DNA from 3 places in the Rossellomorea sp. H136 genome. Region 2 is predicted to be linked to each of the others. Evidence: riboswitches for the same ligand, from Rfam matches in the RefSeq annotation. Region 2 holds a riboswitch; each other region holds the start of a gene.
What was found. Region 2 has a riboswitch for S-adenosylmethionine ahead of ACYH0O_RS13515 (YezD family protein). Riboswitches for the same ligand answer to the same signal wherever they lie in the genome.
Positions count from the first base shown of each region.

Region 1: linked by a shared signal. The riboswitch ahead of ACYH0O_RS11705 (Fur-regulated basic protein FbpA) and the one ahead of ACYH0O_RS13515 (YezD family protein) in region 2 are both predicted to bind S-adenosylmethionine.
Region 3: linked by a shared signal. The riboswitch ahead of ACYH0O_RS19205 (methionine ABC transporter ATP-binding protein) and the one ahead of ACYH0O_RS13515 (YezD family protein) in region 2 are both predicted to bind S-adenosylmethionine.

Region 1 covers NZ_CM166371.1:2,339,307-2,349,303, reverse strand. The annotation lists gene ACYH0O_RS11730 (carboxylate--amine ligase) at 1-802, shown strand, start outside; gene ACYH0O_RS11725 (phosphotransferase) at 805-1,866, shown strand; gene ACYH0O_RS11720 (glycosyltransferase family 4 protein) at 1,896-3,167, shown strand; gene ACYH0O_RS11715 (NAD-dependent epimerase/dehydratase family protein) at 3,216-4,142, shown strand; gene ACYH0O_RS11710 (protoporphyrinogen oxidase) at 4,245-5,642, opposite strand; SAM riboswitch class I at 5,879-5,986, shown strand; gene ACYH0O_RS11705 (Fur-regulated basic protein FbpA) at 6,095-6,310, shown strand; gene spoIIP (stage II sporulation protein P) at 6,471-7,637, opposite strand; gene ACYH0O_RS11695 (DUF2975 domain-containing protein) at 7,734-8,207, opposite strand; gene ACYH0O_RS11690 (flavin monoamine oxidase family protein) at 8,348-9,823, opposite strand.
Region 2 covers NZ_CM166371.1:2,682,916-2,692,912, forward strand. The annotation lists gene sat (sulfate adenylyltransferase) at 1-48, opposite strand, end outside; gene ACYH0O_RS13505 (inorganic phosphate transporter) at 90-1,151, opposite strand; gene ACYH0O_RS13510 (phosphoadenylyl-sulfate reductase) at 1,170-1,868, opposite strand; gene ACYH0O_RS13515 (YezD family protein) at 1,968-2,123, opposite strand; SAM riboswitch class I at 2,208-2,313, opposite strand; gene ACYH0O_RS13520 (MaoC/PaaZ C-terminal domain-containing protein) at 2,479-2,880, opposite strand; gene ACYH0O_RS13525 (MaoC family dehydratase N-terminal domain-containing protein) at 2,877-3,326, opposite strand; gene fabG (3-oxoacyl-ACP reductase FabG) at 3,348-4,106, opposite strand; gene ACYH0O_RS13535 (acyl-CoA dehydrogenase family protein) at 4,128-5,303, opposite strand; gene ACYH0O_RS13540 (quinone oxidoreductase family protein) at 5,349-6,323, opposite strand; gene ACYH0O_RS13545 (enoyl-CoA hydratase/isomerase family protein) at 6,335-7,120, opposite strand; gene ACYH0O_RS13550 (phosphotransferase family protein) at 7,135-8,211, opposite strand; gene ACYH0O_RS13555 (acyl-CoA thioesterase) at 8,227-8,643, opposite strand; gene ACYH0O_RS13560 (TetR/AcrR family transcriptional regulator) at 8,721-9,287, opposite strand; gene ACYH0O_RS13565 (long-chain-fatty-acid--CoA ligase) at 9,332-9,997, opposite strand, start outside.
Region 3 covers NZ_CM166371.1:3,746,319-3,756,315, reverse strand. The annotation lists gene ACYH0O_RS19225 (lamin tail domain-containing protein) at 1-2,666, opposite strand, end outside; gene ACYH0O_RS19220 (MgtC/SapB family protein) at 3,059-3,580, shown strand; gene ACYH0O_RS19215 (GNAT family N-acetyltransferase) at 3,684-4,151, opposite strand; gene ACYH0O_RS19210 (glycerol-3-phosphate responsive antiterminator) at 4,239-4,808, opposite strand; SAM riboswitch class I at 5,135-5,239, shown strand; gene ACYH0O_RS19205 (methionine ABC transporter ATP-binding protein) at 5,359-6,384, shown strand; gene ACYH0O_RS19200 (methionine ABC transporter permease) at 6,374-7,036, shown strand; gene ACYH0O_RS19195 (MetQ/NlpA family ABC transporter substrate-binding protein) at 7,048-7,884, shown strand; gene ACYH0O_RS19190 (M20 family metallopeptidase) at 7,897-9,093, shown strand; gene ACYH0O_RS19185 (beta-propeller fold lactonase family protein) at 9,436-9,997, shown strand, end outside.

The DNA of each region.
Region 1 (9,997 bases), 340 kb from region 2:
ATATAATGTCCCAACAGCCAAAACCTTTTTTGTGGAAAATTTAGAGCAACTTGATGAAGCGATTACTCAATTAGAATTCCCATGTATTTTAAAGCCTGTGTTCGGACATGAATTCAGAAAACATGTAAATAAGAAAGCCATTCATATTCAAGACGCCATCCAATTAAAGAGAATCTATCCTATTTATCGCAAGTTCGGTGAGCTTATTATTCAGGAAATCATTCCCGGAGACAACCAATGCTTCTATAAAGTGGCCACATTTTTCGATGAGGATATGGAATTACTTGCCCTTTTCACTCTCCAAAAAAACCACCAATTTCCTGCAGAATTCGGAACGGGAGCACATATCGTGAGCAAACGAATACCTGATCTGGTTGATGTGGGTGTTCCGCTATTGAAAGAGTTGGGACTAAAAGGAGTAAGTATGATCGAATATAAAAAAGATCCACGGGATGGGCAATATAAGCTCATTGAAATCAATCCCAGGTTCTGGCTGACCCATAGTTTAACCGGTCACTCAGGAGTTGATTTCGCCCTTCAATATTACCTGTATCTTACAGGTCAATGCCCATCTCCAAAACTGCAGCAAATTGACGGGGTTCAATGGATTTACCTTGTACGTTACTTCCTTACCTTCCTTGAAAAAAGAAAAAATGGGGAAATGAGCTTAAAAGACTTCTTTTATGGGCTCAGAGGAAAAAAGGTATTCGCTCTTCTTGCCTCTGATGACCCTATGCCATTTATCAGGAGTACCATATCTCACCTGCGGAATGCGTGGAAAAGAAAACGAAGGAGTGATTGAATATGTATACACCACAAGAACTGAATTCTATGCTTCATAAACACCGAATAGAAGAAAAACTCTCTACGTCCCTTGGGAATAAAGTGACTATCCAGGCTACATCAATTCAAAACCTTAAATCAACAAAAAGAAGCAGCATTTATAAGCTTCAGCTACAAACACACACAGACACCTTCCCTATCATTTTTAAAATCTACCATTCTACCAAATACAAAAATGAAGTCGAGATTAATGTCTACAGTCATGCTTACCCATTTTTAAAAGAATTTCTTCCTGAAATCTACTTAATCGAGAAACATGGAAGTGATACATGGGTGTTCATGGAGTTCGTTCGGCAAATTCGTGGACAGCTGACCTTTACACCCAAGCATTTTGATTATATTATCCCAACCCTTGCTAAACTTCACGCCAACACGTACGAAGAAAATTTCATGAAAGAAAAAAACACTTTTCAAAATTGGTTTCCCATTTACAACTCGGTAAAAATGAAAAGCGACCGGGAAAAATTCATATCAAATACAATGACTTTTCTAGACAATGCCAAGAAGGATAAACAATTGAAGGACATCATCAAACCACATTATAAATCACTAAAAAACTTATACAGTAAAGGTCCTGACTTCTTTCCGGAACTATTGGCAAGCGGCTCCTCCATTACTCATGGAGATCTCCATATGCAGAATATCTGTTCTAAAGATGTCAGCAAAAATGAACCATGGGCGATTCAATTCATCGATTGGGAATCAGCCAAATATTCCCCAACATGGTTTGACATGATTGTCCTGGTAGAAATTTTACTAGGTTTTCGGAAGGATTGGCAAAGCAATGCAGAAGAAATTCGTACTCATGCGGTCGACGTATACACCAATGAAATGAAGAAATATGGAATCGAGTTTAAAACCAAACCCATTCAATTATACAAAATGGCGTACCTTCAACGAACCCTCGAAAAAGGATTACACACTCAGCTGAGACGTATCTTTGACAACCGTGGAGGTGAGCTTCTTCCCTACCATTTAGAAAAAATATCAACCTGGGGAAGTGAACTGGGAATCTATAAATAGATACGAAAGGATGAGAAAACTTGAGTCGAATGCCCCCTTTCAACATTCACCCCTCTCTTCTTGCCATCATGGATCAGTATTATGATGTGGAAAGAGACTTTAAGGAGTCTCTCACTCTCCAACCATTCGGTCAGAAGACAAAAGGCTGTGATTCATCAAAGCCGATGAAAATCTTATACGTTACATTCTTTCAATACCCTCATACAGGTGGTTTGTCTCATTACATCACTTCTATAAAAAACGGATTTGAAGAGCTTGGCCATAGTGTAGATGTACTAGCGCCTAACCACATGACTTCAGAACAGCTTGAAGAATGGATTCCCCAAGCTGCCTCTGCAGCCCGTAAGTTTATGAATAGATGCTACGGAAAAGTTAATGAAAAAATCGTCAAAAATCTTAGTTTCCTTCATGTATTTGAACTCTTTCTCAAAGGAAAAAATCTCCAGCAATATGACATCATACACGCTCAAGACCTATTTGCCATCTTCATCTTGGGACATTTGAACCGAACCTACCAAAAACCTTTACTCTTTACGCCACACGGATTCTTTACGAAAAGTCGCTTGAAATTCAATAAAATGCAGAAAGATTCCATCGAAGAAGCTTACTTTACTGAACTTGAGAAAGTAGGCATTAAAGCAAGTACTGAAATCGTTATGATTTCAGATTCCTTTCGACCTAACTTAATGGATTTCGGTGCAAAAGATGAAAGGATGGTCACCGTTCATACGGGCATCGATTTCAAATCACTTCCTCATGAAAATCATGAAAACATTATCCTGACGTGTGTCTCCCGACTGTCCCCACGCAAAGGTCATGAATTTCTCTTGGAAGCATTGTCCAAGATTCGTGAATACCTGACTAATGTAGAAGTATGGATTGTCGGAGATGGTGTCATGAAGGAAAAACTGATTGAACAAGCGAAAGAACTCAAGCTAAATAACGTGATCTTTTTTGGGAAACGACACGATATACCCCATATTCTTTCGATGTCGGACATCTATGTATTAGCAACTGTGAATGACAACTTTCCCCTATCCGTCATGGAAGCAATGTTTTCCAGGCAAGCGGTCATCTCCACCACATGTGGCGGTATCCCGGAAATGGTTCAACATGAAGAAACAGGCATTCTTTGTGAACCTGGTAACGTCGAACAGCTGGCACATGCGATAAAGCGTTTCATAACAAATAAGGAAGAACGTCATAGGTTTGCTAACGCTGCTGAATCTTATGCTCGTCAACACTTAACCAGCCAGGTTATGACTAGAAAAATTGAACAGATCTATCAAACATATTTATGAAGAAAGGAGACTCATCATGAGGGAGAATGAACTGATCCACGATTATACATGAAGATTTTAGTTACAGGCGGTGCCGGATTTATCGGCTCACAACTCATAGATTTACTGCTCGCTGAAGGCCACACCCCAATTATTCTAGACAACTTCTCTAATGGCAGGGAGGAAAACGTGCCAAGTGGAGTCAAAATATATAGAAAAAATCTATTATCCGATGAAATTGAAAGAATTTTCAAAAAAGAAAAACCCGACATCGTTATGCACCTCGCTGCCCAAGTGAGCGTAGCTAAATCACTGGAAAATCCTGCAGAAGATGCGGCAGTCAATGTATTAGGAACCGTAAAGTTGTTGGAGTACAGCACCAGATACGGTGTAAAAAAATTCATCTTCTCCTCTTCCAGTGCAGTATATGGTTATACAAATGAGGTGATTCATGAAGGGAGTTCTACAAGTCCGATTTCCTTCTACGGTACCTCAAAATTAGTATCAGAAACCTATATCAAACTATTTAATAAGCTCTATGATCTTCCGTACACTATTTTGCGCTACGCCAATGTGTACGGACCGAGGCAAAGATGCGATGGTGAAGGCGGAGTTATAAGCATTTTTATTGAGCAACTATTAAACAATGAAACACCAATCATTTTTGGGGATGGAAGCCAGACTCGGGACTTTGTTTACGTAGAGGACGTAGCCCGGGCAAACCTTCTTGCCATCACAAACGCTGACGACCAAGTCATCAATATCGGCACCAACACGCAAACAACAGTCAACCTACTCTACACCTTACTTTCAAACCAACTCCACTCTTCGCAACAGCCAAACTACGAAGCGAAACGGGAAGGAGACATTTTACACAGTTACCTCTCAAATTCGAAAGCTCTACACCATCTAAATTGGGAACCTCAATATGATCTGAACTCAGGTTTAGAGAATACCATTGAATATTTCAAAAAGAAAATGGAGAATGACGAATGATTTAATAACTCGTGCAAACACAAAGGAAAAGAGCTTGGAAAATTCCAAACTCTTTTTCTTTATTCTTTATCTCTCCTTTTCTAAAAAATGAAGTAAAAGTAATCAAACTTTCTCCTTTAAATCATCTATAATCCATTCTGCGGTCTTCTTCCCGTTTTGAATACACGCGCCAATGCCCACTCCAAAGTATGAAGCACCTGCCAGCTTCACACGTGGAAGTTCGGTTGCAAGATTTTTATTTAACCATTGCACGGACTGACTGTGCTCAAGATGATAGTTTGGCATTAGGTCTTTCCAGTTCGTTACTTCCACAGAAACCGGATCTCCGTCTATGCCGACACTTTTTCTGATATCTTCAAGTGCTGTCCTCACAAGTTCTGCCTCGCTATACTCTTTCAACTCATTGTAATGAGGGTTTGTACTTTTATAAAAAAGTCTCAATAAAAGGTTTTGATTATTGGACGTATGCTTCCACTTCCGACTCGTCCACGTGCATGCATCACATTTCACATCTCTGCCATTTGATACGATAAAGCCTGTACCATCTGCAGGAAGTTCCTCATCTGGAATGTTAAATCCAAGGTAAATCGAAATAAGTGATGAGTTTTTCAATTTGTTAAAATCAGGTTCAAGTTTTTCATGAGTCAGAATCTTCTGGGTTACGTCATGAGGTGTTGCAAATACCACATAATCCGCTTGAATTCTACCACGGCCATTAAGAGTCAGCTCATATTTATCTCCATTCTTGTGTAGCTTAGTTGTTTCTACCCCCTTTAAAATTGTCCCACTGAAACATTTTTCTTCTAAACGTTCAATGAGGGTTGATAAACCATTTTTAAACGAGATGAATTTTTTATTGGATGCCCCCTGGAATTTTTGCTTATTTGCAGATAAACCTTTAATGATACTGCCGTAATCATTTTTATATTCAAGTAAGTATGGGAGTGTCGAAGCCATTGTGAGCTTATGCAAATTTCCAGAGTATACCCCTGATAGTACTGGAGCTACCTGCTTCTCAACAAGTTCCTTACCCAGGAATGCTTCTAGAAATTCACCGATGGAACTTTCTTTTGTAAATCGCGTGTTTTCCGTTTCAAAGTCTTTAAGAGCGTCAATCTTCCCTTCCTCTGACACCAGAGTGCTATTTTTAAGAGACTCAACGGACATGGGAATTCCGAAAATCGTGTCTTGGGGAATCTTGTGTAATTCGCCATTTGTGTATATGTATGATGTGCCTGTTTCATTATAGACGAGTTCCTCTTGAAGTTGAAGTTCCTCAACTAAAGACAGAACCCCTTCATTTCGAACTACGATGGAATCTGCTCCTGCTTCCATAATGAATTCGCCTTCTCTTATGGTTCTAATTTTGCCGCCGAGCTGCCGATCTCGCTCGATTAGGATTAACTCGATATCTATTTCTCGTTCCATGGACATTTTTTGAAGATGGTACAGAGCTGTTAATCCCGTAATTCCTCCACCTACGACAACCACTGTCTTCATACGTTTCACTCCAATAATTGCGTTTATGTATACAGATTATCATGTTTTTTGTTGATAAGAAAAAGATTCTGTGTCTGAAATGGTAAAAAATATAGGAATGAAGGTTAGTTCCACATTTATATTCCAGGTTTCAATCCCCCCTTCTATCCTATAATCTTTATCGAACACTTAATTCCCAGTTGACAACTATGAATACTTATATATATAATATAAGAAATCCATGACAACTATATAACCACTTATCCAGAGAGGTATAGGGACTGGCCCGATGATGCCTCAGCAACAGATTCTACATCATAGAACACTGTGCTAATTCCACAAGCATTTCGCTTGGAAGATGAGTTGAAGTTTGATACATAAAGCCTTCTTCTTATCTACTACTAGGAAGAGGGCTCTTTTTAATAAATGAGCCACTTCCTTTATTCGTATACTAATAAGAGGAGTGATCAAAAATGGGGGAAATCCTTCAGGAAGCAATTCATAATCGAAGAAATGAGTTAATAAACAAGTTAATTGTCCACAACATTTTCAAAAAAGGAGACAAACAATTATTCGAATTGACGCTGCAAGAACTTGAGGACGAATACAAATATCTTCAAAAGGAATGCCATCCACATAGCGATGTTGGGTCCATTCATTGGAGAAATTGTGGGAAATTAAGCAGTTAAAAAAGCAGCGATCCAAGGAAGTGGATTGCTGCTTCCTTATTTTATTTGGGGTTTCGTTGGAGGAAGAAAACTAGTTCATATTGTGGCCGTTACGGGAACCTCTCTCCTCGGGAACAAAAAAAAGACGTCCACCACACGGCATACGTCTTATCTCTGTCACTTATTGTGCATTCACCTCTACAGCATCCTTCTGGTGATACTCTGCAAAGATCTCTGCAAAAGCTTCTGTAGAGTTATACAATTCCACTAAATTGTTTTCCACTCCACCAAACTCAAGCAACATGGCTCTCTCGGTTAGGTCCTGATTGTAGACCCCGTTACCTTCAGCTTTTGTTTTGATGAAGACTCCCCGGCTGATGCCAGGATATTTTCCTTCCAGTTTAGCATTCAAATCCTTTGCGATCTTAAGGTTCTTTTCAAAGTTTTTGTTTTCTTTCCCTACGATAAAAAACAAGCGTGCGTAGTTTTTACCGTTAATGGTTTTGGTAGTGATGTTTCGTGGCTGTGAATCCCGATGGATATCAATCAGGTATGTTAAGTCATCGTTTTGGGCGATGGCTTCTTGTACTAGCCCCCTTGATAACTGATAGGATTCAAAATATGTCCATGACTTGTCTTTGAGTGCTTTGTTTACATCTGTCTTATCCTGAACCGCTCCAATACCCCGTGCTTCAAGCTCTTGTTTTAATTTGGATCCGACAGCAATGACGTTCACCTTTTCGTTAGTACTCGCTGGATCTTTCGAATCGTTATTCTTAATCAGCGGGCTAAACGCTTCCCAACTGTGTGAATGATAGATGTAGACAGATTTTTCATCAATCTCTTGAACTCCGTCTCCCGAGTTATTGTTTGCCTGATCGATTTGACTCTGATCGATTTCCTGATCTTTCAACTGATCTTCTGTAGGAGCCGGTGATTCATTTGGGAGGTTCGTAATGTCTGTCCCTTTCCCCGCAACGGCTATGTGAGTATGATAATTTTCGATTCCTGGGATTTCCCGTCCAAATAAACTTCGTGGATCAAGAAGTGAAACATTCGTGACGCTTTCCAACCAATCAAAATCACTGTTTAATTCCGCCTCGTTTGTAACTCGCAATCCTGTCATTTCCTGTGACAACAACATAAGAAACGTTTCCTTCGGTACTAGTTCCGACATCGATGAATACAGTAAACTATCCACCCTCAATTTAATGGCTGTTGACGAGATCAACCATACGGTCAAGTACATGAAGATAATACCGATCAATACTACCCGAATGATGGCCTTCATAGAGACGAATACTAGTGGGACTAAGCTATTGTTGTTTCGAGACTTATACGACATCATCAGTACCCCTATATAAAGTATTTAATAGTTAACTTTATGCAGGGGGTTGATAGAGTAGAAGGTTTTTTCCGGGATTCGGTCGGATTTCCTAGTTCCTCATACCGTGAAGTCATTTTCAGATTTTAGTTTAAGTGCATTTCGTAGTAATTCTTGAAGGACTGCTGCGAAAATCGAAATGGTGACAGACGCAAAGCTGATTATGATCCCAACCATAGCAATACCCGGATGAAGAGCATTTTGGATTAGTAGAAACACCATACCTGCCACATAAATGGCAGTAATCAGTAAGGCATACAGTTTTATTCGGTGAAGAGCCACTATTGCTTTCGCTGAAAAAGCGTTCTCTTCAATAAACTTTAAAAGCTTAAAAGCTTGATACAGCGCTAAATTAAATGGAACCACAGTTAAGTATAACCCTATTAGAATCGGCCATTTCAAATAAGCGAATTCCGGAAATAGATCAGCCGAATGCTTTGCCATGGTTGGCAACCAGACAACACAAAGTATGAATACAATCGCTCCTATTGCCATTACTGCCCCTTTTAGAAAAATCGTCGTTCCTCGTTTCATATCACACCTCTGATACCATGTTTTTCTAAATTATATAATGAGATTTATTGTTTTCCAATAAAATATTATTGATTTTATATTCTCTATTAAAAAACTCCTATACAAACAAACGCATGAGCAAACCCATACTTATTAAACCCTTATCTGCTATTCACTTCATTGGCTGCCCTCACCGCCGACTCTATCGCCCCTTCAATCCAACCATGAAAAGAGGACGTGTGCTCTCCGGCAAAATGAATTTTGCCTTCAGGTTTCTTGATATAATCCCCGATATCAATTGCCTGACCAGGGGTATAAAGGGTAAAACATCCTGCAGAGAATGGGTTTTTACTCCAGTTGTAGACTACAAAGTTCAGCATTTCTGTATACACCTGTTCACCATATATTTTAAAGAGGTCTTCTAAAACTTCTTTGATGATTTCTTCTTTTGATTTGCTGTTCCATAAGAGTGCATTCTGTCCCCAGCTGTAACTCGCTAACATGACCCCCGGTTTGTTGCTACCCTTGTCGTGACTCGGCATAAAAGTAAAGCGTGTAGGGAGATCTGACACGATGTTTCCGTAATTCAAATCTTCCCAGAAGCGACGACGAAATTCGATTCCTATTTTCACGGATGGAACATTCGTTACTTCCCGAATCGCCTGCCACTTTTTGAAGGATATTGATTCATAAGGTATGACATCGATATACTGGAAGACAGTAAAAGGGATGGTTACTATGACATAATCGGCATTGTATTCCTGAACCAATCCGTCTACGCAATCTACTGCCCGAACGCTTACACCGCCATCGGATTGAATAATGTGGGTCACTTTTTGATTCAGTAGAATATGTGTCCCAAGCTCTTGGACAAATCCATAAGGTAAGTGGTCGTTTCCTCCCTTTATTTGATAAAATTTTGTTTGTTTCCTGAATATAGGAAAAATGATGTCTTTTAATATGTCGACGAACGAGAATTCAGGGAATCCTTCTATTCCGAGAATGACATTGATTTTTCGGATGGCATTAAAGGATAATGATTTACCGTATGGGTTATTTGCTAGAAATTGTCCCATAGAATAGCCAGAGTATTTTTTTATTAATTTTTGCTGTTCCTCATAGTCACTGTTTCTATATAATTCGATAAAGGGGCTGGTTGCTTCAAGGAATAATTCTGAAGCTGTTTTTCCCCTTTCTTTTTCTGGTAAAGGATACTGTAGAATGTCTGGATTTTTTTCGTATTGTTCTCTTGTTGTCAGGATATTGTTTACTAATAGTAAATCTCTCGGAGAATTATTGATGAATTCTTGATAGGGCAGATTGAATTTTCTGATATACTCGAACACTAACTTGTGGTTATCGGGAATCCTCATGGCTCCCAGATCCAAATAATTACCGGGTGTGAATGGCTTGCGAACTGTATATACCCTGCCTCCGATTCGTTTATTTCCTTCTAATATCGTTACGTCATGCCCGGCATTTTTCAGTAGAGAAGCTGCGACTAAACCACTCATTCCTGCTCCAATGATGATCACTTTTTTAGACTTAGTTGGATTTAATCCATTCCGGATAATGGCCAGCATATCGTCTGGATAGTTCAATTTGGAGGGGTCACTTCTTGAAAGTTGATTTACCATCTCATCACCCACCTCCCTTTTTCTTACATCATATGACGTCAAGAAAGGGGGTATACGTATGATATCTGTGACAAAGAGCTCATTTCCAGTCACTTTCAGAACAAACGTTTCTATTTATACGTTTATATGTTATAATTTAGTTTCATTGGGTCTACGAGACTGTATTTAGTCAAT
Region 2 (9,997 bases):
TGGTAAATATGATTGAACAAGCTTTCCTCCGTGGGGCTGTAAACTCATCATTTATCCTCCTTAACATATTGTTTTAATCGGAATTAAGATTAAATTCCGCCTCCGTCTTCGTGAACGGATCGCCTTTCTTCATTGATCACACGCATAAGGGATAATGCTCCCACAGTAGCGATAATGACGCATATTGGAACCACGATCGAATACAGATCGCTATCAATCACGAGCTTTACTAAAAAATATGAAATACTGAGTGAAATAAGGGGAGAGACCACCCATATTTTGACGATTTTTTTGACAATTTTCTTTTGCAGCATATGTTTGCCGTTCTTCGCCATCCCGAGGCCTATGATAGAGGACGAAGTAACCTGAGTCAGCGGGATCGGTAATCCATACAGTGAGCTCACAATCACCAGGATCGCTCCCGTAAAGGATATGAGAATTCCTTCGGCTTTTGAATATTGTGTAATTTTTTTCCCGTTTGTTTCCACTACTTTTTTCCCCAGTAAGACAGCTCCGAGGGCAACGAACAATCCACCCAGCCAAATCCCACGGGAGGGAGACAGTAAACCCGCACCCACTAATGGACCGACGGCGTTGGCTACATTATTCATCCCTGCCGAAAAGGCTTCAAAGAACCCGGCGATAATCAAAAGGTACGCAAGCCATTTTTTTTCAAAATGGAAACCGCGCTTTTCAAGCTTTACTAAACCTATACCGAATACCCACGTAACTCCGAAGGCAATGACCGGGACAATCACCCAGAATGACATGATCGTTAAGAGTGACTTCACATAAAGAACTTGATATGCGACTCCGACTCCTACAACCGCTCCGACCGTTACTTCACTTGTAGACAGCGGGATCCCGATCACATTCGCCAGAAACAAGGAAATGGTGGCGGATAACAATATGATGACCACGATTTTGATGGAGAGTACATGCTGAGGGATAATCCCTGAACTTATGGTTTTAACTACTTCTCCTCCACCTAATACCGCCCCGCTCAGGACACCGGCTGCGCAGATCCATAATGCAACCCTGATGTTCTTTATGGCTCCTGCACCATACGCAACACCCATCGATGCTGCCGCTCCACTGGCACCAATGTTCATAGCGAAAAACAAACTTATGATCAGGGCGATTACTTCAATCAAAGAATGTCACCCCTTTTAATGAAGACCGCATTCGGTTTTCCCTTTTCCTTTCCATCTTCCTGAGCGGAGATCATTGATGTCTATGGCTGGAGTTGTACAATGGAAGCATCCGATACTTGGATACCCCTGATCATGAAGAGGATTATAGGATAGGTTATGTTTATGGACATACCTCCAAATCTCCTTCCAAGTCCAGTGAATCAAAGGACAAATCTTAACCGATTGAAACTTGTCATCCTTATTGATGAATTCAACCTGACTCCTTGTCGGTGATTGCTCCCTTCTTAATCCTGAAATCCAGGCATTTCCTTTGGATAAGGTTTCTTTTAAAGGGTCGAGCTTTCGAATTTGACAGCATTGGTTCGGATTTCTCTCCCACAACCTATCTCCATATGTTTCTGCTTGCTCTTGGAGCGTTAATTCAGGCTTTTTCATATAAATGGTGATACCAGGATACTTCTCCTTCACCTTTTCAATCGTTTCGTAGGTTTGCTTGAAATGAACACCTGTATCAAGAAATACTATGGTTGCTTCCGGTTGTACTTTGGTTAAGAGGTCGATTAATACGATCCCTTCTATCCCAAAACTACATGCATATACGACACTCTCACCATAATGATCATACGTCCACTCAAGTACGTTTACAGCTCCTTTATATACCGGATCAATTTCAAATTGGACAGATGGTTTTTTCCAAGTTTGATAGGTTAACATGATACACCCCTTTCCCGCTCATCCAAACAAAAAGAGGCGATAACAAGATATAGGGATTTCCCTTATCTGTGTTATGCGCCTCTAGTTTGTCTAGTCAGCTTATTTAATTCGCACTTTCTCGTTTTTCTCCAATTGAATGACTTTACCGTCCTGAACCACAATGGTAATTGATCCAAAACTCATCGTCTTCAACATCGAAGTGATCTTCTCGACTACTACATCATACTGTGCCTCTTGATTATTTTCTTTAGTCACTTGATTCCCCCAATTTTCATCTTATCCAGAAAATCATGAATGAAAAAACAACCTTCCATTTTGGAAGGTTGTTCAGGTAAGGATACCTTATCTTCCAAAATGACTTCACATTTTGCTGGAATTAGCACCTTACATAACGTAGGTTGCTGGGCTTCGCGGGGCCAGATCCCTCCACCACTCTGGATAAGAGTTATTAATTTTAATATTCTAAATAATACCACATTCTTCAGGGAAGTCAACCCGAGTTTTTCTATCGGATTTAAGTCTTTTGACTTATTTTTTCTTTCAGAACATTAATTCTCTTTATTTCTATTCGCTTTATGAAAGCTATAGGACACAATTTTCACATGAATGCTCAAAATAATTGAAACATCAATTTACCCTCGATCACTTTCTTCTGGTCCTGATTGACGGCAAAGACTTTAAAATGTAAGAGATCATCCTGTTTTTCTGATACTTCTGCAATCAATGTAATAACATCGTCCAAAAAAACCATCCCTTTAAAGCGGACGGTGTAATCTTTGATAAATCCTTCTTCATAATGATCACTAAAAAGCCTGGTGACATTGCCCATTGTCCACATACCATGAGCAATGATTCCTGGAAGACCCAGTTTATGGGCTTCCTCATCGATCGTATGAATGGGGTTATAATCCCCAGATGCTCCTGCATATTTGATTAAGTCGATTCTCGAGACTGGAGCTAATTCGACAATGGGAATCGTTTCACCTATATTAATGGATGATAGTATAGTCATTTTCCCAACCTCTCTCTGACCGTTTCAGTGATAATGACAATCGCCTCGGAGGTGAAAATCCTATTCCCTCCTGAGTCTTCACCGATATCTTCGATTACAAGAAAGCCAAGTGTTCCACCCGATCCTTTCCGCTCATAGTAATCTTTTATCTCCGTATAACACTGAATACGTTCCCCGACCTTCAGTGGTCTTTCATATTGAAAAGATTGTTCCCCATGAATTAACCCGACATTCGGTAAATGAAAACCTTCAATTGTTCCATAGTCGAACACTCGTGGAAAAGTAGGGGGGGCAATATTCCCCCTGTATCTGGACCTTTTTCCTACTTCTTCATCCACATAAATGGGATGTGGATCACCGATGGCTTCGGCAAACTTATGAACCGCTCCTTTTTCTACACAATTTTCTACGGAAGTCGAGCGTTTACCGATATAAGATTGAAACATATCCTTCACCTCTTTCTCCCATTAGGCTTTCGGCCCTCCAGCTACGTAGAGGATTTGTCCATTAACGAATGACGATCTTTCATCCGCAAAAAACGCCACTGCATTCGCTATATCTTCCGGTTGCCCGCTTCTTCCGACAGGAATTCCTTGAAGACTTGCTTCCACCAGTTCTTCAAAGGTAATTCCGATTCGCATAGCCGTTTCTCTAGTCATTTCCGTTTCGATGAATCCGGGGGCTACTGCATTTGTCGTAATACCAAGAGGACCTAGCTCTATAGCCAAAGTTTTCGTTAAGCCTTGAAGACCAGCTTTAGCCGTAGCGTAATTTGCCTGTCCCCGGTTACCGAGTGCCGAGGTAGAAGAGATATTAATCATCCGGCCATACCTGTTCTTCACCATATAACCTTGCGCTGCTTTCGCTACGTTAAATGATCCTTTCAAATGCACATCCATGACCGTTTGCCAATCTGTATCAGTCATTTTAAACAACAGGTTATCTCTGATGACTCCTGCATTGTTGACAACAATGTCAACGGCCCCGAAAGTTTCAAAGACTTCGTTGACGGCCTCTTCTACTTCTTTGAATTCTACTACATTCGCAATTCTTGTATATATTTCATACTCTCTCAATTCCTCACTGACTTCCAAGAGTGCCTCTTCATTCACGTCAATGATGGCAACCTTTGCCCCTTCTCCTGCAAAGAGCTTGGCAATCGCTTTACCGATCCCCCGGCTCCCGCCTGTTACTAAAGCTACTTTCCCTCTGAATCTTTCACCCATTTACATTACCTCCTTATCCCTTTAAACAAATTGGCCCACTTTCACATGCCCTTTTAATAGATTCCGAGAAATGATCAGTTTTTGAATTTCATCAGTTCCATCATAAATACGCCACAATCTTGCTTCACGATACCAGCGTTCAATCGGAAGTTCTCTTGTGTAGCCCATCCCTCCGTGAATTTGAAGGACCCGATCCACTACCCGATTTCCCATGTTCGATCCGTACAGTTTGGCAATCGATGCAACATGGCGATTATCTTCTCCTTGATCCAGCGTGAATGCTGCATTTAACACAAGCCATCTGGCAGCTTCAATTTCCACGGCAGAATCAGCAATCTGCCATTGAATCGCCTGTCGATCCGCGATTGGCTTTCCAAATGTCTCTCTTTCTTTGGAATAATCAATCGCCATTTGCAGTAAACGTTCTGCTGCGCCTACCGCTTGTGCACCAACAATCCAGCGTGCGAACCCGATCCATTCCAGCCCCAGATTGTAACCACCATCGATTTCACCGAGAATATTTTCTTCAGGTACCCGCACGTCATCAAAAAACAGACTGGCCGGTCCCCATTCCCCCATGGTATGAATGTATTCGGATGTCCAACCCATACTTCGATCGGCTATAAAACAGGTTACTCCTTCCCGACCCGTTCTCCGATGCTTTTCCTTATCGGTCACCGCCATGACCATGACAAAGTCTGCTTCATTTCCGCCAGTAATAAACGTTTTTTCACCATTTAACACCCACTCATTTCCATCCTTCACTGCGGTCATCCGAATGTTTTGAGTATCGGATCCAGCTCCCGGTTCCGTCATGGCAAAGCAGGACTTTTTCTCTCCGTTTATCGTGGGGATCAAATAGTTCTTTTTCTGTTCTTCGTTGGCATAGTATAGGATGTTATCTGCATAACCACCGAAACTGAAAGGCACAAAGGTTTTAGAGATTTCCATATAAACAATGGCCATCATCATTTGCCCGAGTTCCGCTCCGCCATACTCTTCTGGTGTATTGATCCCCCAGAACCCTGCTTCCTTTGCTTTTAACTGCAGCTCGCTCCTTTTTTCCGGGGAAAGACTTGGTTTTCCTTCCCGTTCATTTCTTAGCACTTCATTTTCTAAAGGTATTAGTTCTTTCTCAACAAATTTACGGATGGTTTTTTGGATCATCCTTTGTTCATCTGATAACCGTAAGTTCATCCCGGTTCCCCCCTATAAAATGGATCGTATACTAACTGGTTAGTATTATGGCTTCAGGATTACCTTTCCTACCGTTTTTCTTGCTTGCATGAGTGTATGAACCTTAGCTGCATCTTCTAAAGGAAATACATGTCCAACCGTTACTTTCAATTCCCCGGACGCTACATAATGAAAGATTTCATGAAGGGTTTTCTGGGTCAGTTCAGCATCTCTCATGAGAGGAGGTAGGAAGAACCCGATAACAGACTGATTCTTTGCCATCAAAGAAGAAGGATAAAATCTGCTCTGCTCTCCGCTTGCTACTCCGTAAATCACCATTCTTCCGAAATAGTCGAGACATTTTAACGTTTTATAGAAAACATCACCGCCGGCCATTTCCAATGCCAGGTTTACACCCTTTCCATTTGTGGCTTCCAGAACTTCTGATTCCCAGCCCTCTTGAGTGTAGTTGACTAACACATTCGCTCCCATATCCTCAGCCAGACGTAATTTTTCTTCTGTGCTGGCCGTAGCGATGATCTTACCTGCACCAAATCGTTTTGCCAGTTGGACGGCAAGCAGGCCTACTCCACCAGCCGCTGCATGAATGAGGACGGTTTCTCCCTGCTGCAACCTTCCCAAGGTTTTTAATATGTGATAGGCACTTAATCCTTGAACAGGGATCGCGGCCGCTTCCTTGAAACCCAATCCATATGGGAGGGGGATCAATGAACGCTCATCTGTCAGGGCAAATTCTGCATAACCTCCGGAATCCATCATGGCTACAACCCGGTCTCCTTTTCTTACTCTCTTCACATCTTCTCCCACTTCAGTGACGATTCCCGCCACTTCAGAACCCGGGATATATGGGAGTGGAGTTTTTACCACATATTGCCCTTCCCGTCTTGCTGTATCAGCATAATTGACTGCAGATGCATGAACATCAATAAGGACTTCTCTACCCCGAGGCGTCGGAACATTTATGTCCACATTTTCTAATACATTTGGGCTTCCAAACTCCCTGAACTGAATGGCTTTCATCCTAATCCCTCCTATTTTCCAGAAAACGATGGTCTTCTTTTGTTTTTAAATGCTGAAACTCCCTCACCATGATCTTCAGTTGTAATCATCAAGGTTTGTGTGATTCGTTCTTGTTCAAGTATCTCATCCAAAGATGAGGTGAATGAACGATCAATCATTTTCTTCATCATTCCATAAGCTTTACTTGGCCCTAAGGCTAACTCTCTAGCCCAATCAGTTGTTTCCTCATCAAGTCGTTCAAAAGGGACAATACGGTTTACCACACCTAAGTTATACATTCTTCCCGCTGTCACAGGTTCTCCTGAAAAGAAGAATTCTTTCGCTAAATGTGGACCGATTATGCGTGGAAGAAAATACGAACCTCCGCCATCGGAAATAAGACCTACTTTAGAGAAGCTTAAAGCGAATTGACTATCTTCTGAAGCGATAATCAAATCACAGGCCAGGGCTAAATTAAAACCGGCACCTGCTGCAAAGCCGTGTACCGAGGCGATGACCGGTTTATCTATTTCTTTTAGTGCTTTAATGCATGTATTTAATATCCCGATGTGTTCATAGACTTCGTTTGAAGTGGCACTCCCCATCGTTTTCACGTCGCCACCTGCAGAAAAGGCCCTCCCGGCACCGCGAATCACAATGGCTCTGATTTCCTGATTACGCTCTGCCTGCTCTAGTGCTTCAACGATTCCCGTAAGCATGTTCTCATCAAAGGAATTCAAGCTATCCGGTCTATTTAATGTCAATGTCATTACCCGGTCAGTTGTTTCTAGTAGTAAAGAGGATTTCATCGTTTTCATTCATCTCCTTGTCTTTATTCCTGGCGATCAAATGCTGCTTGACTTCCCAGGGTGATCAACGATTTCGCAAACCGATCAAATTGAGAAAATCGTGAATCGCTGGTTTGCCCCATCTTAAAACGGTAATAGATTTGTTGCACAATGACTGCGAGCTTAAAATAAGCAAAAGATAAATAAAAATGGATATTGTTCACGTCTCTACTACTTTTCCTGGCATATTCTTCGATAAATTGTCTTCTGCTGTAAAAACCGTCCATGATCGTTACTGGAGGCTTCCCAAGACCAAATTTTAATAACTCTGGATCATCATTTTGTATCCAATACCCCATAGCGACACCTAAATCAGCAAGAGGATCACCAACGGTCGCCATCTCCCAGTCAAATAACCCCACCATAGATTTAAGGTCAGAAGAAAACATGGAATTGTTTAATTTAAAATCATAATGAATGATTGTCGATTCAGCATTTCCTGGAACATTCTTTATCAACCAGTGTGTCAGCTGATCCACTTCGCGAATCTCACTTGTTTTGGTACGCTCGTAACGTTTGATCCATCCATATACTTGTCTTTCCATAAAGTGTTCGGGCTTACTGATTTCATGAAGAGTTGTTTTTCTGTGATCAATGGAATGAAGATCGACCAGTTTAGAAACCATTTCCTCCGATATTTTCCTGCAGATATCTGGTGTCACATGGAGATGAGGGGGAAAGGAAGTATCAAATACTTCACCTTTTTTTCGCTCCATGATGAAAAATGGGCTGCCTACGATCCTTTCATCATCAGAGAATACATACGGCTCAGGTGTAACACAGAATAATGGTTGAATTTCTGAAAGAATCCTATATTCTCTTTTCATATCGTGAGCCTTCGGGGCGACAGGTCCTAATGGAGGACGTCTCAGTACACCTTCCCATTCACCCATTTTAAGTAGATACGTAAGATTTGAGTGTCCTGCAGAAAATTGTTTAATAGAGAGCTCTTCATGAAGGAGGTGAGGGAAATGCTCATTCAAAAAGCTTTTTAGATTGGTAGTATTCAGCTCTTCTCCTTCTCGCACCGATACCGTTTCATACCCAGTTTTTTCAGACATCTTACCCCTCCAACATTAAGAATATTCAGTTTTCTCTGAGCGCAAATGAGTGTTTAACTGCGCCTTTAACAACTCAGGGATCATTTTGCTTTGCTGCTCAAGAAAATCAAAATAAACGATCACCGCATTTCCCTTTGCAATCAATTGATGGGTGTTCGCACATAAAATGTCATGCTCTAACTGAAAGCTCTTCGATCCAATTTTTGATAGATAGGTGGTGATCTTTAACTCTTGATTAAAATACCCTTGTGACACAAAGTCACATTTGGTTGAAGCGAGAATAAACCGCCAGTCTTTCACATCCATATCAAATCCGAGTGATTGAAAGAATTTAATTCTTGCTTCTTCTAAATAAACAAAATAAGTTGTATTGTTGATATGACCTAATGCATCCGTTTCGCAAAATCTACTCGTTACCGTAATGGTTTCCATTAGCCCGTCATCTCCCTATATAAATACTAACCAGTTGGTATGTTATTCATAAGGAAATCCTTTAGATGATTTCCCATTTACTCTGTCTCAATCCCTTTTAATACCATATCGACAAAAGTCTGGGCAATTTCCTGATCGGATTTCGCACCATCAGGCTTATACCATTGATAGCTCCAATTCATCATACCGAGAATTCCAAAAGCTACAATCGATACGTCAAAGTCCTCATGAAAGTCTCCGTTCTTCCTACCTTCTTTCAGGAGAGTTTCTATATTATAGCGATACATATCCCGCTTAGGCTCAATTGCATCCAGACTTTCCTTGCTCAAGTGCCTCATTTCTCTAAAAAATACTTTGGCACTGGCCCCTTGCTCTTTAATGTCCAGAATGGAAAGATGGACAATATCATATAGTTTTTCCATGTAGCTCTTCCGATCATCTCCAAGAACTCTTTCCTGTTTAGATAATAAGCCATCAATATAGCGCATGTGAATTTCCTTTAACAGCTCTTCCTTACTGGAGAAATAGTAATAGAATGTTCCTTTTGTTACACCAATGGATTCTACTATGTCCTGAATGGAAGTAACGGTAAATCCTTTTTCATCAAATAAGCGTACAGCATGTTCTGTAAGTTTTTCTTTCATCTGAAATCCTCTCAATCTGCAAATATCACCTAAATTATATCATATTACCTCACGTTTTCACGCAGGGCTCTTCGTAATATTTTCCCAACATTCGTCTTTGGAAGCTCCTCACGAAACTCAATGATTTTTGGAACCTTAAATGATGACATGTTCTCCTCACAGAAATGAACCAATTCTTTTTCAGTTGCCTGTTCCCCTGACTTTAAGACGATCACTGCCTTAACCGTTTCGCCTCTATAAGAGTCCGGGACACCGATTACGACAGCTTCCTGTACGCTTGGATGCTCGTAAATGATTTCCTCGACTTCCCGGGGATACACATTGTATCCTGATGCAATGATCAGATCTTTCTTTCGGTCCACAATCGATATATACCCTTCTTCATCCATTCGGGCGATGTCTCCTGTGTAAAGCCAACCATCTCGAAGGGCGTGAGCAGTCTCTTCAGGTAAATTCCAGTAGCCTTTCATTACTTGAGGGCCTTTAATAATGAGTTCGCCCACATCTCCTAAAGGAACCTCCGTAGTGCCTGTTGCTAAATCAACTACCTTATAGTCTGTGGATGGAAATCCAATTCCAACCGTTCCCGGCTTTCTTTCTGCAAAAGCGGGGTTGCAATGAGTCGTTGGTGAAGCCTCTGATAATCCGTATCCCTCTAATATTTTCGCTCCTGTTTTCTTTTCGAATTGATTCAATAACTCAACTGGCAT
Region 3 (9,997 bases), 1.1 Mb from region 2:
AGAGTGACGCCATTCCTTGCCGCCTTCTGCATGATGGCTCCCTGAACTTTTCCTGTGGTCGAGAGAACGTAATCCGGCACGGCATTGTGGTCAGGCGAGCCATTCCAATGCGCTTCACTAAGCATGTCGTTGTTTCGTTCCAAATCAAACCCGATCATCCATGCATAGTGCATTTCCCCGTCCCGGTTCTCGATATGATGCGATGGATCAGTCGGATAGGAGTTTGCCTCATAGAATTCCCCGACCCAGAGGATGCCTTCATCATAAACGGTGTAAGCCGCTTCGACGGGGATGGGAATCTGTTTTGTGAACTGGATTTCCCCGTTATTTTCTGCTTGTTCCAGTTCGCTTAAATCGAAGCTGAATAAGTGATTTTCGGATGCTACCCAGCCGTGATCGCGACTGACGGTCACACCGCCTGCATGACCGGTATACGGTGTGCCGTCCGTATTGTAAAGGACAACGGACTTCACTAATTCTCCAGTACTGCGATCTGTAACGGTAATGGTGCCCGGTCGGATCCCATCATCGACGTAGCCGATGGTAAGGAGCCAGTCTTTTTTCTTATAATAAGTCAATCCTTGAGGAACGAGTCCTTGTGATAGTCCGGCGATCACCGGGCCGTCGGAACTGATATCCCACAGATCCTGGTAGACTGGATCTTTCTCATGTTCCGACCGTTCAACCTGGGTGATGAGCTGGTGTTCCGGCGTTACGAGTACAGGCGCTGATTTCTCCGATACATTCCCTGATGTATCTTCTGCGCTTACTTGTAACGTGTATGTTTGATTACCAACTAATGTATATATCGTAAATGCTGTCTGGGATGGATCTACGGAGTATTCAAGTTCGCCATCTTTGTAAATGTGATAACGGTATAGATCGGATTCAGTTGAAGCGTCCCAGGTTAAAACAGCTTCCCCGTTGCCCGGAGTTGCCTCAAGGTTGGTCGGTGATATCGGTGTTTCTTCATCTGACACGGGACGATCAGGTGCTTGATCTTCAACAACCCATCCCGGAGTCGGATATTGGCCAGCTGCCAATTTTTCCATTGTCCGGGTATTATCCTGAGGATAGGAATAGGTGACGGTTTGTTTTAGAGAAACGTCCTCTCCGGAATATTCGGCTCTGACGACTTCGAGTCCATCAGGATCATAAACGGTCAGTGTATTGCCGCCGTTGACCAGGCCGGCGATATCACCGAGGACGATCGTATCCTCTTCTTGAAGATACTTGCTTTTGTACGAATAGAAATAGTTATAATTAAATGCTTCGAGGGAAATAGGGCTGATGGATGCATTTCTAGTCCAGACCACCACAGTATCCCAAGGCTTCAAAATGTGAGTGTCCCCGATTTCTTCATCCCAGTTATAGGAGGCAAATCGATACCCTTTCAGATCGATCGGGTCCGGGCTGTTATTATAAAGCTCAAAGTATTCGAATGCATCGTAGCCTGCATAGTTATCTGTGTTCGGAATCAATTCGGTGATCAGCAGGTTTGGTGTCGGTACGTTTTCTGTCGGTCCTGTGACGAGTGGAGCAGAAGCTTCCGATTCATTTCCGACTTGATCGAGTGCAGTTACTTCTAAAGTGTACTCCCTCTTTAATTCCAGAGGGGATACGATCAAACTCGTTTTGTCAGCAGCGACTGTGCCGTAAAGTGTTCCGTTGATGTAGACGCGGTATCCGGCAAGATCGCTTTCTGTATTGGCAGTCCAAAGCAACTTTACATGATCGCTCCCTGGATTTGCTTTAAGTCCGGAAGGCGTGGCTGGGGCTTCGCTGTCCACGACCTCCTGTGGGACAACCCGGACTTCTTTTGTTGCAGGGGATTCGTTTCCTTCCGAGTCCACAGCTGTCACCCGGAATGTATATGCCTGCCCATTTTCCAATCCATCAATGATTGAAATGGTCGCATCTGTAGAGGTGGTCGTTCCATCAGAGTGGTAGATCGTATAGGAGACTGCACCTTCTGAAGCTTCCCACTCAAGGGTAATCGATTGGTTGGCGGGAGTTGCAGTCAGGTTAGATGGTGTAGTAGAACCTGACACTTGTTCAGGCAGTAAAACGGCAGGAGTTGGTGGTTCATCGTTGCCTAACTTCATCATCTCAGCTGAGCTGGTTGCCTGGTAAATGATACTGCGGTTTGTGATGCCATCGACTTCCCCATCATTGATTAACGCGGTACTAAGGATATTGTCATCAGCATCAGCAATTCCTACTTGGCGAAGGCTGCTGTCATGCAATCCTTGACCTGATGTCGTCAGCTTGATTTCGTATACGTCATCGGCAGTGAGATACATGTCATAGTTGGAGTTGAAGTCCCATAGAGGTATATCAGGATAAGCGAATTTCTTTAACCAGAGGACCAGGGACTCTTTTGGCTGGATGGTCTTGTCTTCGATGGGCCATCGGTTGGCCGGGCTTGAGAAGTTACTCGTGAAGTATTGGAGTTGATAATCTTGTAGATTGATTGCTTCTGAGGCCGTATTATAGATTTCGACGTACTCATAGGGCTGTCCTATTCCTGCGGATTTGGTGACGATTTCCGTGATGACAAGAGGTGGAGTGGATTCATTCGCGCTTGCACTGTGAGCATGAAGCAATAATAGTCCTACGAATCCTAAAGCAAGAAGGGCTAACCTGCTAATTGATCTGTTTTTCAACTTCATTTCCTCCTTTAAAATGTTATTTATGTATAAATGAAAAGAACCCCATGGCAATGGAGTGCACGATAAACGTACACGCGATTGACACAGGGTTCTCCTCATCTCTACCCGCTATATAATCTTACTAACTCCATCATACAATGAGCGCTTGGGGGTGGCAATGGCCATTCTAGAAAATTTAGAATTTTTAGATATATCATTGAAATGAAAGAAAGATTGGTGTATGATAAAAGGAATATTATGAGAAATGAAGCTTGGTAGGAAGAGGAGAAGAGATCACCTATGAAGCGAATTGTATGATTTTTTCACAATGGGGTGGAGAAATCAGGCATTCGTTTTGTGGCGCGGTCTCTTTTTAGTTTAAGGAGGATGGCGGAATGACGCATTACATGAATGAGGTATCGGGATTCTTCTGGCAGCATGATATCTATTTCCGGATTTTGGTCAGTGCTGTATTAGGATTCATCATTGGATGGGACAGGACATCGAAAAATAAGCCCGCTGGTTTAAAAACATATACGTATGTATCGGTGGCATGTACATTGATTACAATCGTCTCGATCGAAGGTGCGGAGATGCTCAGTCTACCGGACAGCGGAAAAGTAATGGACCCGTTTCGTCTGGCAGCGCAAATCGTATCGGGACTCGGATTCCTCGGTGCAGGAGTGATCCTGAAAGATGGGTTGCGGGTAAAAGGCCTGACTTCAGCTGCGATGATTTTTTACGTTGGGGGAATCGGAATCGGCATTGGAGCTGGATTTTATTCTATAGTCATCTTCGCAACACTGGTAACCTTCATCATTACCAAGATAGGTAATATCTTTGAAGAGAGGGATATCACGTCAGTGCGCCTCCCGTGGATCAGGAAAAAAAGAAAGACAGACGATGCAGAAAAAAAGGTGGGAACGTGAAAGTGAGCTCAACTCCAGTGTATGCAGTTCAGTTACGAAATTTAAAATCACCAAGGAAAAGGCACACGGATTTCCAAGTGAATTCGTGTGCCTTTTCTTAATGTTATATCAAAATGGAAAAAGTGGGTTCATCAAAGGTCATTATATTTTCTTCTGAAAAACCAAATTTCAAATAAAATAATCTCCCTGCTTCATTTTCGGGATGAACCGTTAAATTCAAACGATTACAAGAATGATTGGTGGTTTTAATATGTTTGATTACTTCTTTTAACGTTTTTGAGCCCAATCCGGTTCTTTGAAATCTTTTATCTATGAAAAAATGAAACAACCAGTAGTCATCTTTACTGCCTGGTGTATAATGCAGATTGAAATAGCCTACCATCTTATTTTGATTGTAAATGCCATATGGCTCTACCATTTTTCCACCTGGTCTTATATACGCTTTAGCAAGAGCAATAGCGACGGGAGGATGAATAGATGCAACGAATTTCAGTTGTTCATCGTGGACGGAAAGTTCAAGTGCTTCTCGCCAATTGTCTGCACTTATTAATTTAATACTAATATCTGACATACAACACCTCATTTATTTTACTCAGATTTTCAACTAACCTTGCTTCGATAATATACCGAATTCTCCCAGAGGTTGAGCCCTTTTTGGTTAAAAATCCAGATTCCAGAGTTTCGGATCCCCGGAAGAAATGGCGAGGGCACCGGCTCTTAGTCCATTCAGAATATCCTGCTTATTACCGATCAGGCCACCAGCGATGATGGGCAGCGCAGTCATTGTTGTCAGTTTATCAATGACGGACGGCATAAGACCAGGAAGGACTTCAAGGGCATCCGGCTTGCAGTTCTGTGCGATATCAATTCCTTTGACAAGGGCATTGCGGTCGATAAGAAAAAGGCGCTGGATCGTCATTAAGCCTTCTTCTTTTGCATATTTGATCAGGTTGCTCCTGGTTGTAATGATGCCAGCCGGCTTCCAAATTTCTGCTATGTATTTAATGGCACTCTTCGTATTGGACAGTCCATCGATGAAATCAATATGAATAAACGTGGTTTTACCGGCTTCCTTCAGTTTTTTCAGATACCCGTCCATCGTAATCAAACTGCCGGTAAGGATGAACACGATGTTGGCGTTTGACTGTATGGCCTTTTCCAAGTCTTTTTCTTCCTTTATGGAAGCGATGACTTGGGATTGGACGATGTCGATTATGTTTGGTTTCATGTATTTTGCCCCTTTGAATAGTCTGAATATTGTTTTTTCTTTTAGTATAGCATAATTGTTTTGGGGGTTGAGAGGTGTAACCTTGGCTTTCTTGTAAACTACTAATGTTCACGATGAAGTAAAGTATGAATGAAGAATCTTAGCGATTTACTTGAAAAGCGTAAAATATTCAACAACTAATTGAAGACTAGTTATAGTGCCCAATTTGATTAGTCCTCCGTAATACAATTAATTCAAAAACAGGATTGACAAACCAATTTAAATCCTTTACCATAACCCTAATGCTTAAACGCATCATAAATAATTTAACTTAATAAAGCGATATCTTCTTATCCAGAGAGGTGGAGGGACTGGCCCTGCGATACCTCGGCAACGGGTTCTTATGAATACCGTGCCAATTCCATCAAGTCATATGACTTGAAAGATGAGAAGAGTGGACATATACATATTTGTGCCTCTCTTCTTATGAAGGGGGGCACTTTTTATTTTCAGCCATGTCCTTCAAACACAGGCTTCAAGAAGAATACATAGCGAAAGGAGCAAGTCCTGTATGATCAGAGTTCAGAATGTTACGAAAGTATTTGAGACAAAGGATGGCCCATTCACCGCTTTGAAGAATGTTTCCTTCGAAGTGAAGAGGGGAGAGATTTATGGTGTGATCGGATTCAGCGGAGCGGGAAAAAGCACGCTTGTACGCTGTCTCAATTTTTTAGAGAAACCATCGTCGGGTGATATTTTCATAGAGGGGCGCAGCCTGAAAGATCAGTCGGCAATCGATCTGAGGAAAGAGCGGCACCGCATCGGGATGATTTTTCAGCATTTTAATCTATTTCAATCCCGGACGGTGGCAGGGAATATCGCTTATCCTCTGAAACTTGCAAAATGGCCAAAAGAAAAAATCAGCGAGAGAGTAAGGGAGTTGCTCGCGTTTGTCGGACTTGAAGATAAAGCGAAGCATTATCCGGATCAACTGTCAGGAGGGCAGAAGCAAAGGGTGGGGATAGCAAGAGCCCTGGCGACATCGCCTTCGATTCTGCTCTGCGATGAAGCAACATCCGCACTTGATCCTCAGACGACGGAATCGATTTTGAACTTATTAAAGAGAATCAATGCTGAGTATGGTATTACGATTGTGATGATCACCCACGAAATGGGGGTCATCCGGGAAATCTGTGATAAGGTCGCTGTCATGGAAAATGGAGAAATCGTTGAAGAGGGAAGCGTCTTTGATATCTTTTCCAACCCGCAGACCCCGACGACGAAAAATTTTGTGAAGAGTGTCATGAATGATCAGCTGCCGGCATCGGTTCTCGACAAATTGAATGACAGCAAAGAAGGGCGCATCTGCCGCCTCATTTTCAAGGGTGATTCGACGGGTACGCCGATCCTTTCCGAAACGGCAAAGAAATTCAATGCCCATATCAATGTATTATTCGGCCAGATTACGGAACTCCAGGGCAAGCCGTTCGGGAATCTCATCGTACAGATCATTGGCAGCAAGAAAGAAACGGAAGAGATCCTGGATTATTGGAAGAACAGATTATTCGTAAGCGAGGTGGAGAAGCGTGCAAGTTAACTGGGAATTATTCTGGCCAAGAATTATAGAAGCGACATGGGATACCGTTGCGATGGTGTCATTCTCCCTCCTGTTTGCAACGTTGATTGGGCTTCCCCTCGGCATCATCGTCGTGGTCACGCGGAAGGGGCACTTACTTGAAAATAAAGTCGTCTTTTCCGTATTGAGCAGCATCATCAACGTGTTTCGTTCGATCCCGTTCATCATCTTGATGGTGGCCATCATCCCCTTTACAAGATTGGTAGTAGGCACATCGATCGGAACGGCGGCAGCGGTCGTGCCGCTTGTCGTATTTGCGGCACCGTATATTGCAAGACTGGTAGAGAGCTCGCTCCTTGAAGTGGAACCGGGTGTCATTGAAGCGGCGGAGTCCATGGGGGCCGGGCCGTGGCAGATCATTTTTGGGATCCTCATTCCGGAAGCATTGAGTACATTGGTCCTGAATATCACGATCGCGACCATCGGCCTTGTCGGTGCATCGGCCATGGCCGGGGCAGTCGGTGGCGGTGGCCTCGGGGATCTGGCCATTGCTTACGGATATCAGCGATTTGAAACATCCGTCATGATCGTGACTGTCATCATTTTAATCGTGATGGTGCAGGGACTACAGACAGCAGGGAACACATTATCAAAAATCATTAGGAGACGTTAGGAGAGAGGAATATGAAAAAATCAATCAGCCTGGCAAGTATCGCCATTCTATTATTCACCCTTATCTTGAGCGGCTGCTCGGGAAACAGTGCATCCGGCTCAGGTGAAGAAGAAGTCGTTAAGGTCGGAGTGAATGGATCTGGGGTGCCGATTTGGGAGTATATGAAGGAGAAAGCAGCGAAGGAAGGGATTGAAATCGAGATTGTGGAGTTTGCCGATTACGTGAGACCGAACCAGGCGCTGGCCGATGGGGATATCGACCTGAACGCCTTCCAGACGATCTCGTATTTTGATTCTTTCGTTGAAGAACATAATCTGGACCTTGTACCGATCGGCACGACGATCATCGCGCCGATGGGAATCTATTCGGAAAAATATAAATCGGTAGAAGACTTACCGAAAGGCAGTAAAGTAGCCGTTCCTCAAGAGGCGACGAACCTTGGCCGTGCCCTTCTTCTACTGGAGGAAGCAGGTTTGATCGAACTGAAAGAAGGATTTGATCAGTCACAAGGTCTGGAAGCCATAAAAGAAAACCCGAAAAACCTTGAATTCACACCGGTCGTCGCTGCCCAGACGCCGAGGGTACTGCCGGATGTTGCGGCATCGATCATCAATAATGGTGTGGCTGTTGAAGCAGGGTTCGTACCGGTTGATGACAGCATCTATATCGAAGGGGCGGAATCCAAGCCGTTCATCAATATCATTGCGGCGCAGGAAAAAGATAAAGACAATAAGACCTATAAAAAGATTGTGGAGCTCTATCAGGAAGATGACGTAGCGGAACATATCAAGAAAACATACAAAGATTCCCTGATCCCGACATTCGTGCCGGTCAGTGAATTGCATTAGGAGCGAAAAGAGATGAGTCAACCAGCAGCGATTGCCGATCGTAAAAACAACATCCTCTCGGCAGTGGATCAACTGGCTGTGAAACTCGTGTCGACCAGCCATCAGATCCACGACAATCCTGAAATCGGAAACGAAGAGTTCTTTGCTTCAGAGACCTTGACCACCCTCCTTGCAGCCAATGGGTTCTCCATTGAAAGGGGAGTGGCGGGACATGAGACTTCCTTTGTGGCACGCAAACTTTCAGGGAAAGAAGGGCCGGTCATCGGCTACCTGGCTGAATATGACGCACTGCCTGGACTCGGTCACGCCTGCGGTCACAATATCATCGGGACGGCAAGCTGCGGGGCGGCCATCGCCCTGTCGTCCGTACTCGATGAAACAGGAGGGGAAGTGGTGGTGTTCGGGACTCCTGCCGAGGAAGGCGGTCCGAACGGAAGTGCGAAGGGCAGTTTTGTAAAGGCAGGCTTGTTCGAAGGAGTGGATGCATGCATGATGGTTCATCCGTTCAACAGGACAACGCAGACAGGGAAAACCCTTGCGGTGGACCCGCTTGATTTCGAATTTAAAGGAAGGTCTGCTCATGCGGCTGCTTCCCCTGAAGACGGCATCAATGCCCTCGACGGTGTGATCCAGCTATTCAACGGCATTAACGCCCTTCGCCAGCACGTGACCGATGATGTACGGATCCACGGCATCATCACCCACGGTGGGGATGCACCCAATATCGTCCCTGACTATGCAAAAGCCCGCTTCTATATACGCGCTGCAACCAGGGAAGCATGCAATGAAGTCACCAAGAAAGTGAAAGCGATCGCTGAGGGATCGGCACTTGCCACGGGGACGGAACTGAATGTCATCAAGATCCAAAATGAAGTCGATCACTTTCAGCTCAACCGTCGTTTCGATAAAGTATTCCAGCAGTCCATCGAGTCACTAGGGGAACACTTCGACGATACGGAACGAAAGGGACTCGGATCTTCCGATGCCGGAAACGTCAGCCGGGTGGTCCCGACCATCCACCCCTACATCAAAGTCGGCCCCGAATCCCTCGTCGTCCACACGAACGAATTCAGGGAAGCGGCCAAATCCACCGAGGGTGACCGTGCCCTTGTGATCGGGGCAAAGGCACTTGCGCTGACGGGGTATGAACTGCTGACGGATAAGCAGCTTTTAGAGGAAATATGGAAAGAGTTCGGTTCAAGTAAATAAAGATGAAAAGACAGCCAAATCAGGGCTGTCTTTTTTGTGTGAAAGATATGCGGCGCTTAATGGAGAATGTTCCAATGTCTAACGAAAATACTAGAAGGATATTGAGTAAATGAGAGATTGTACGGAGAAACCAAAGTAAGGAGAATGACATGAGAAAACTATGATAGCAGGAAATTTTTTTTCGCACTCTCGATACTGGGGGCATGCGGTTCAGAAGGGGCCGAACCGGAAGGAAATACCATAGGTTTGGCCACTAAAAAAATAATCCTCTCTCTTAAAATCACAAACATTTTCACTAATCATATACTAGTTACTAGGGGTGGTATTTTAAGGAGGGATACAATGAAAATGAACAGGAAGAAGCACTTCTTACGTAAGGAAAAGCTTTTCGCTTACGTAACTAACTTTGGAGATGATACTATTTCAATGATTGATACCAAAAATGATAAAGTTACAGATACTATTCTAGTAAAAGATCAACCAGATGGGATTACGATCTCCCCTCTAGTTAAACATGCATATGTGTCCAATACGAATAATAACTCTGTTTCAGTTATAGATCTTTCTAGTCATAAAGTGGGGAATGAAATACCTGTTGGTGAGGGGCCGGTTGGCATAGCTGCGACTCCTGATGGTAGAAAAGTGTATGTAGCGAATTTCGGTGGTACAACAGTCTCAATCATTGATGTCTGCAAGCAAACAGTGAAACATATTGAAGTAGGAAATAACCCATTTGATGTGGCATTTAGTCCAAATGGAAGAAAGGCTTATGTTGCTGTAACAATAAGTAACTTTGTTGCAGTAATAGATACAAAAAAAGAATCAGTGATAGACAGGATTCCTATTACGAATGGGGAATTCCCTCGAGACCCTGCGATCACTCCGAATGGAAAAAAGCTATACG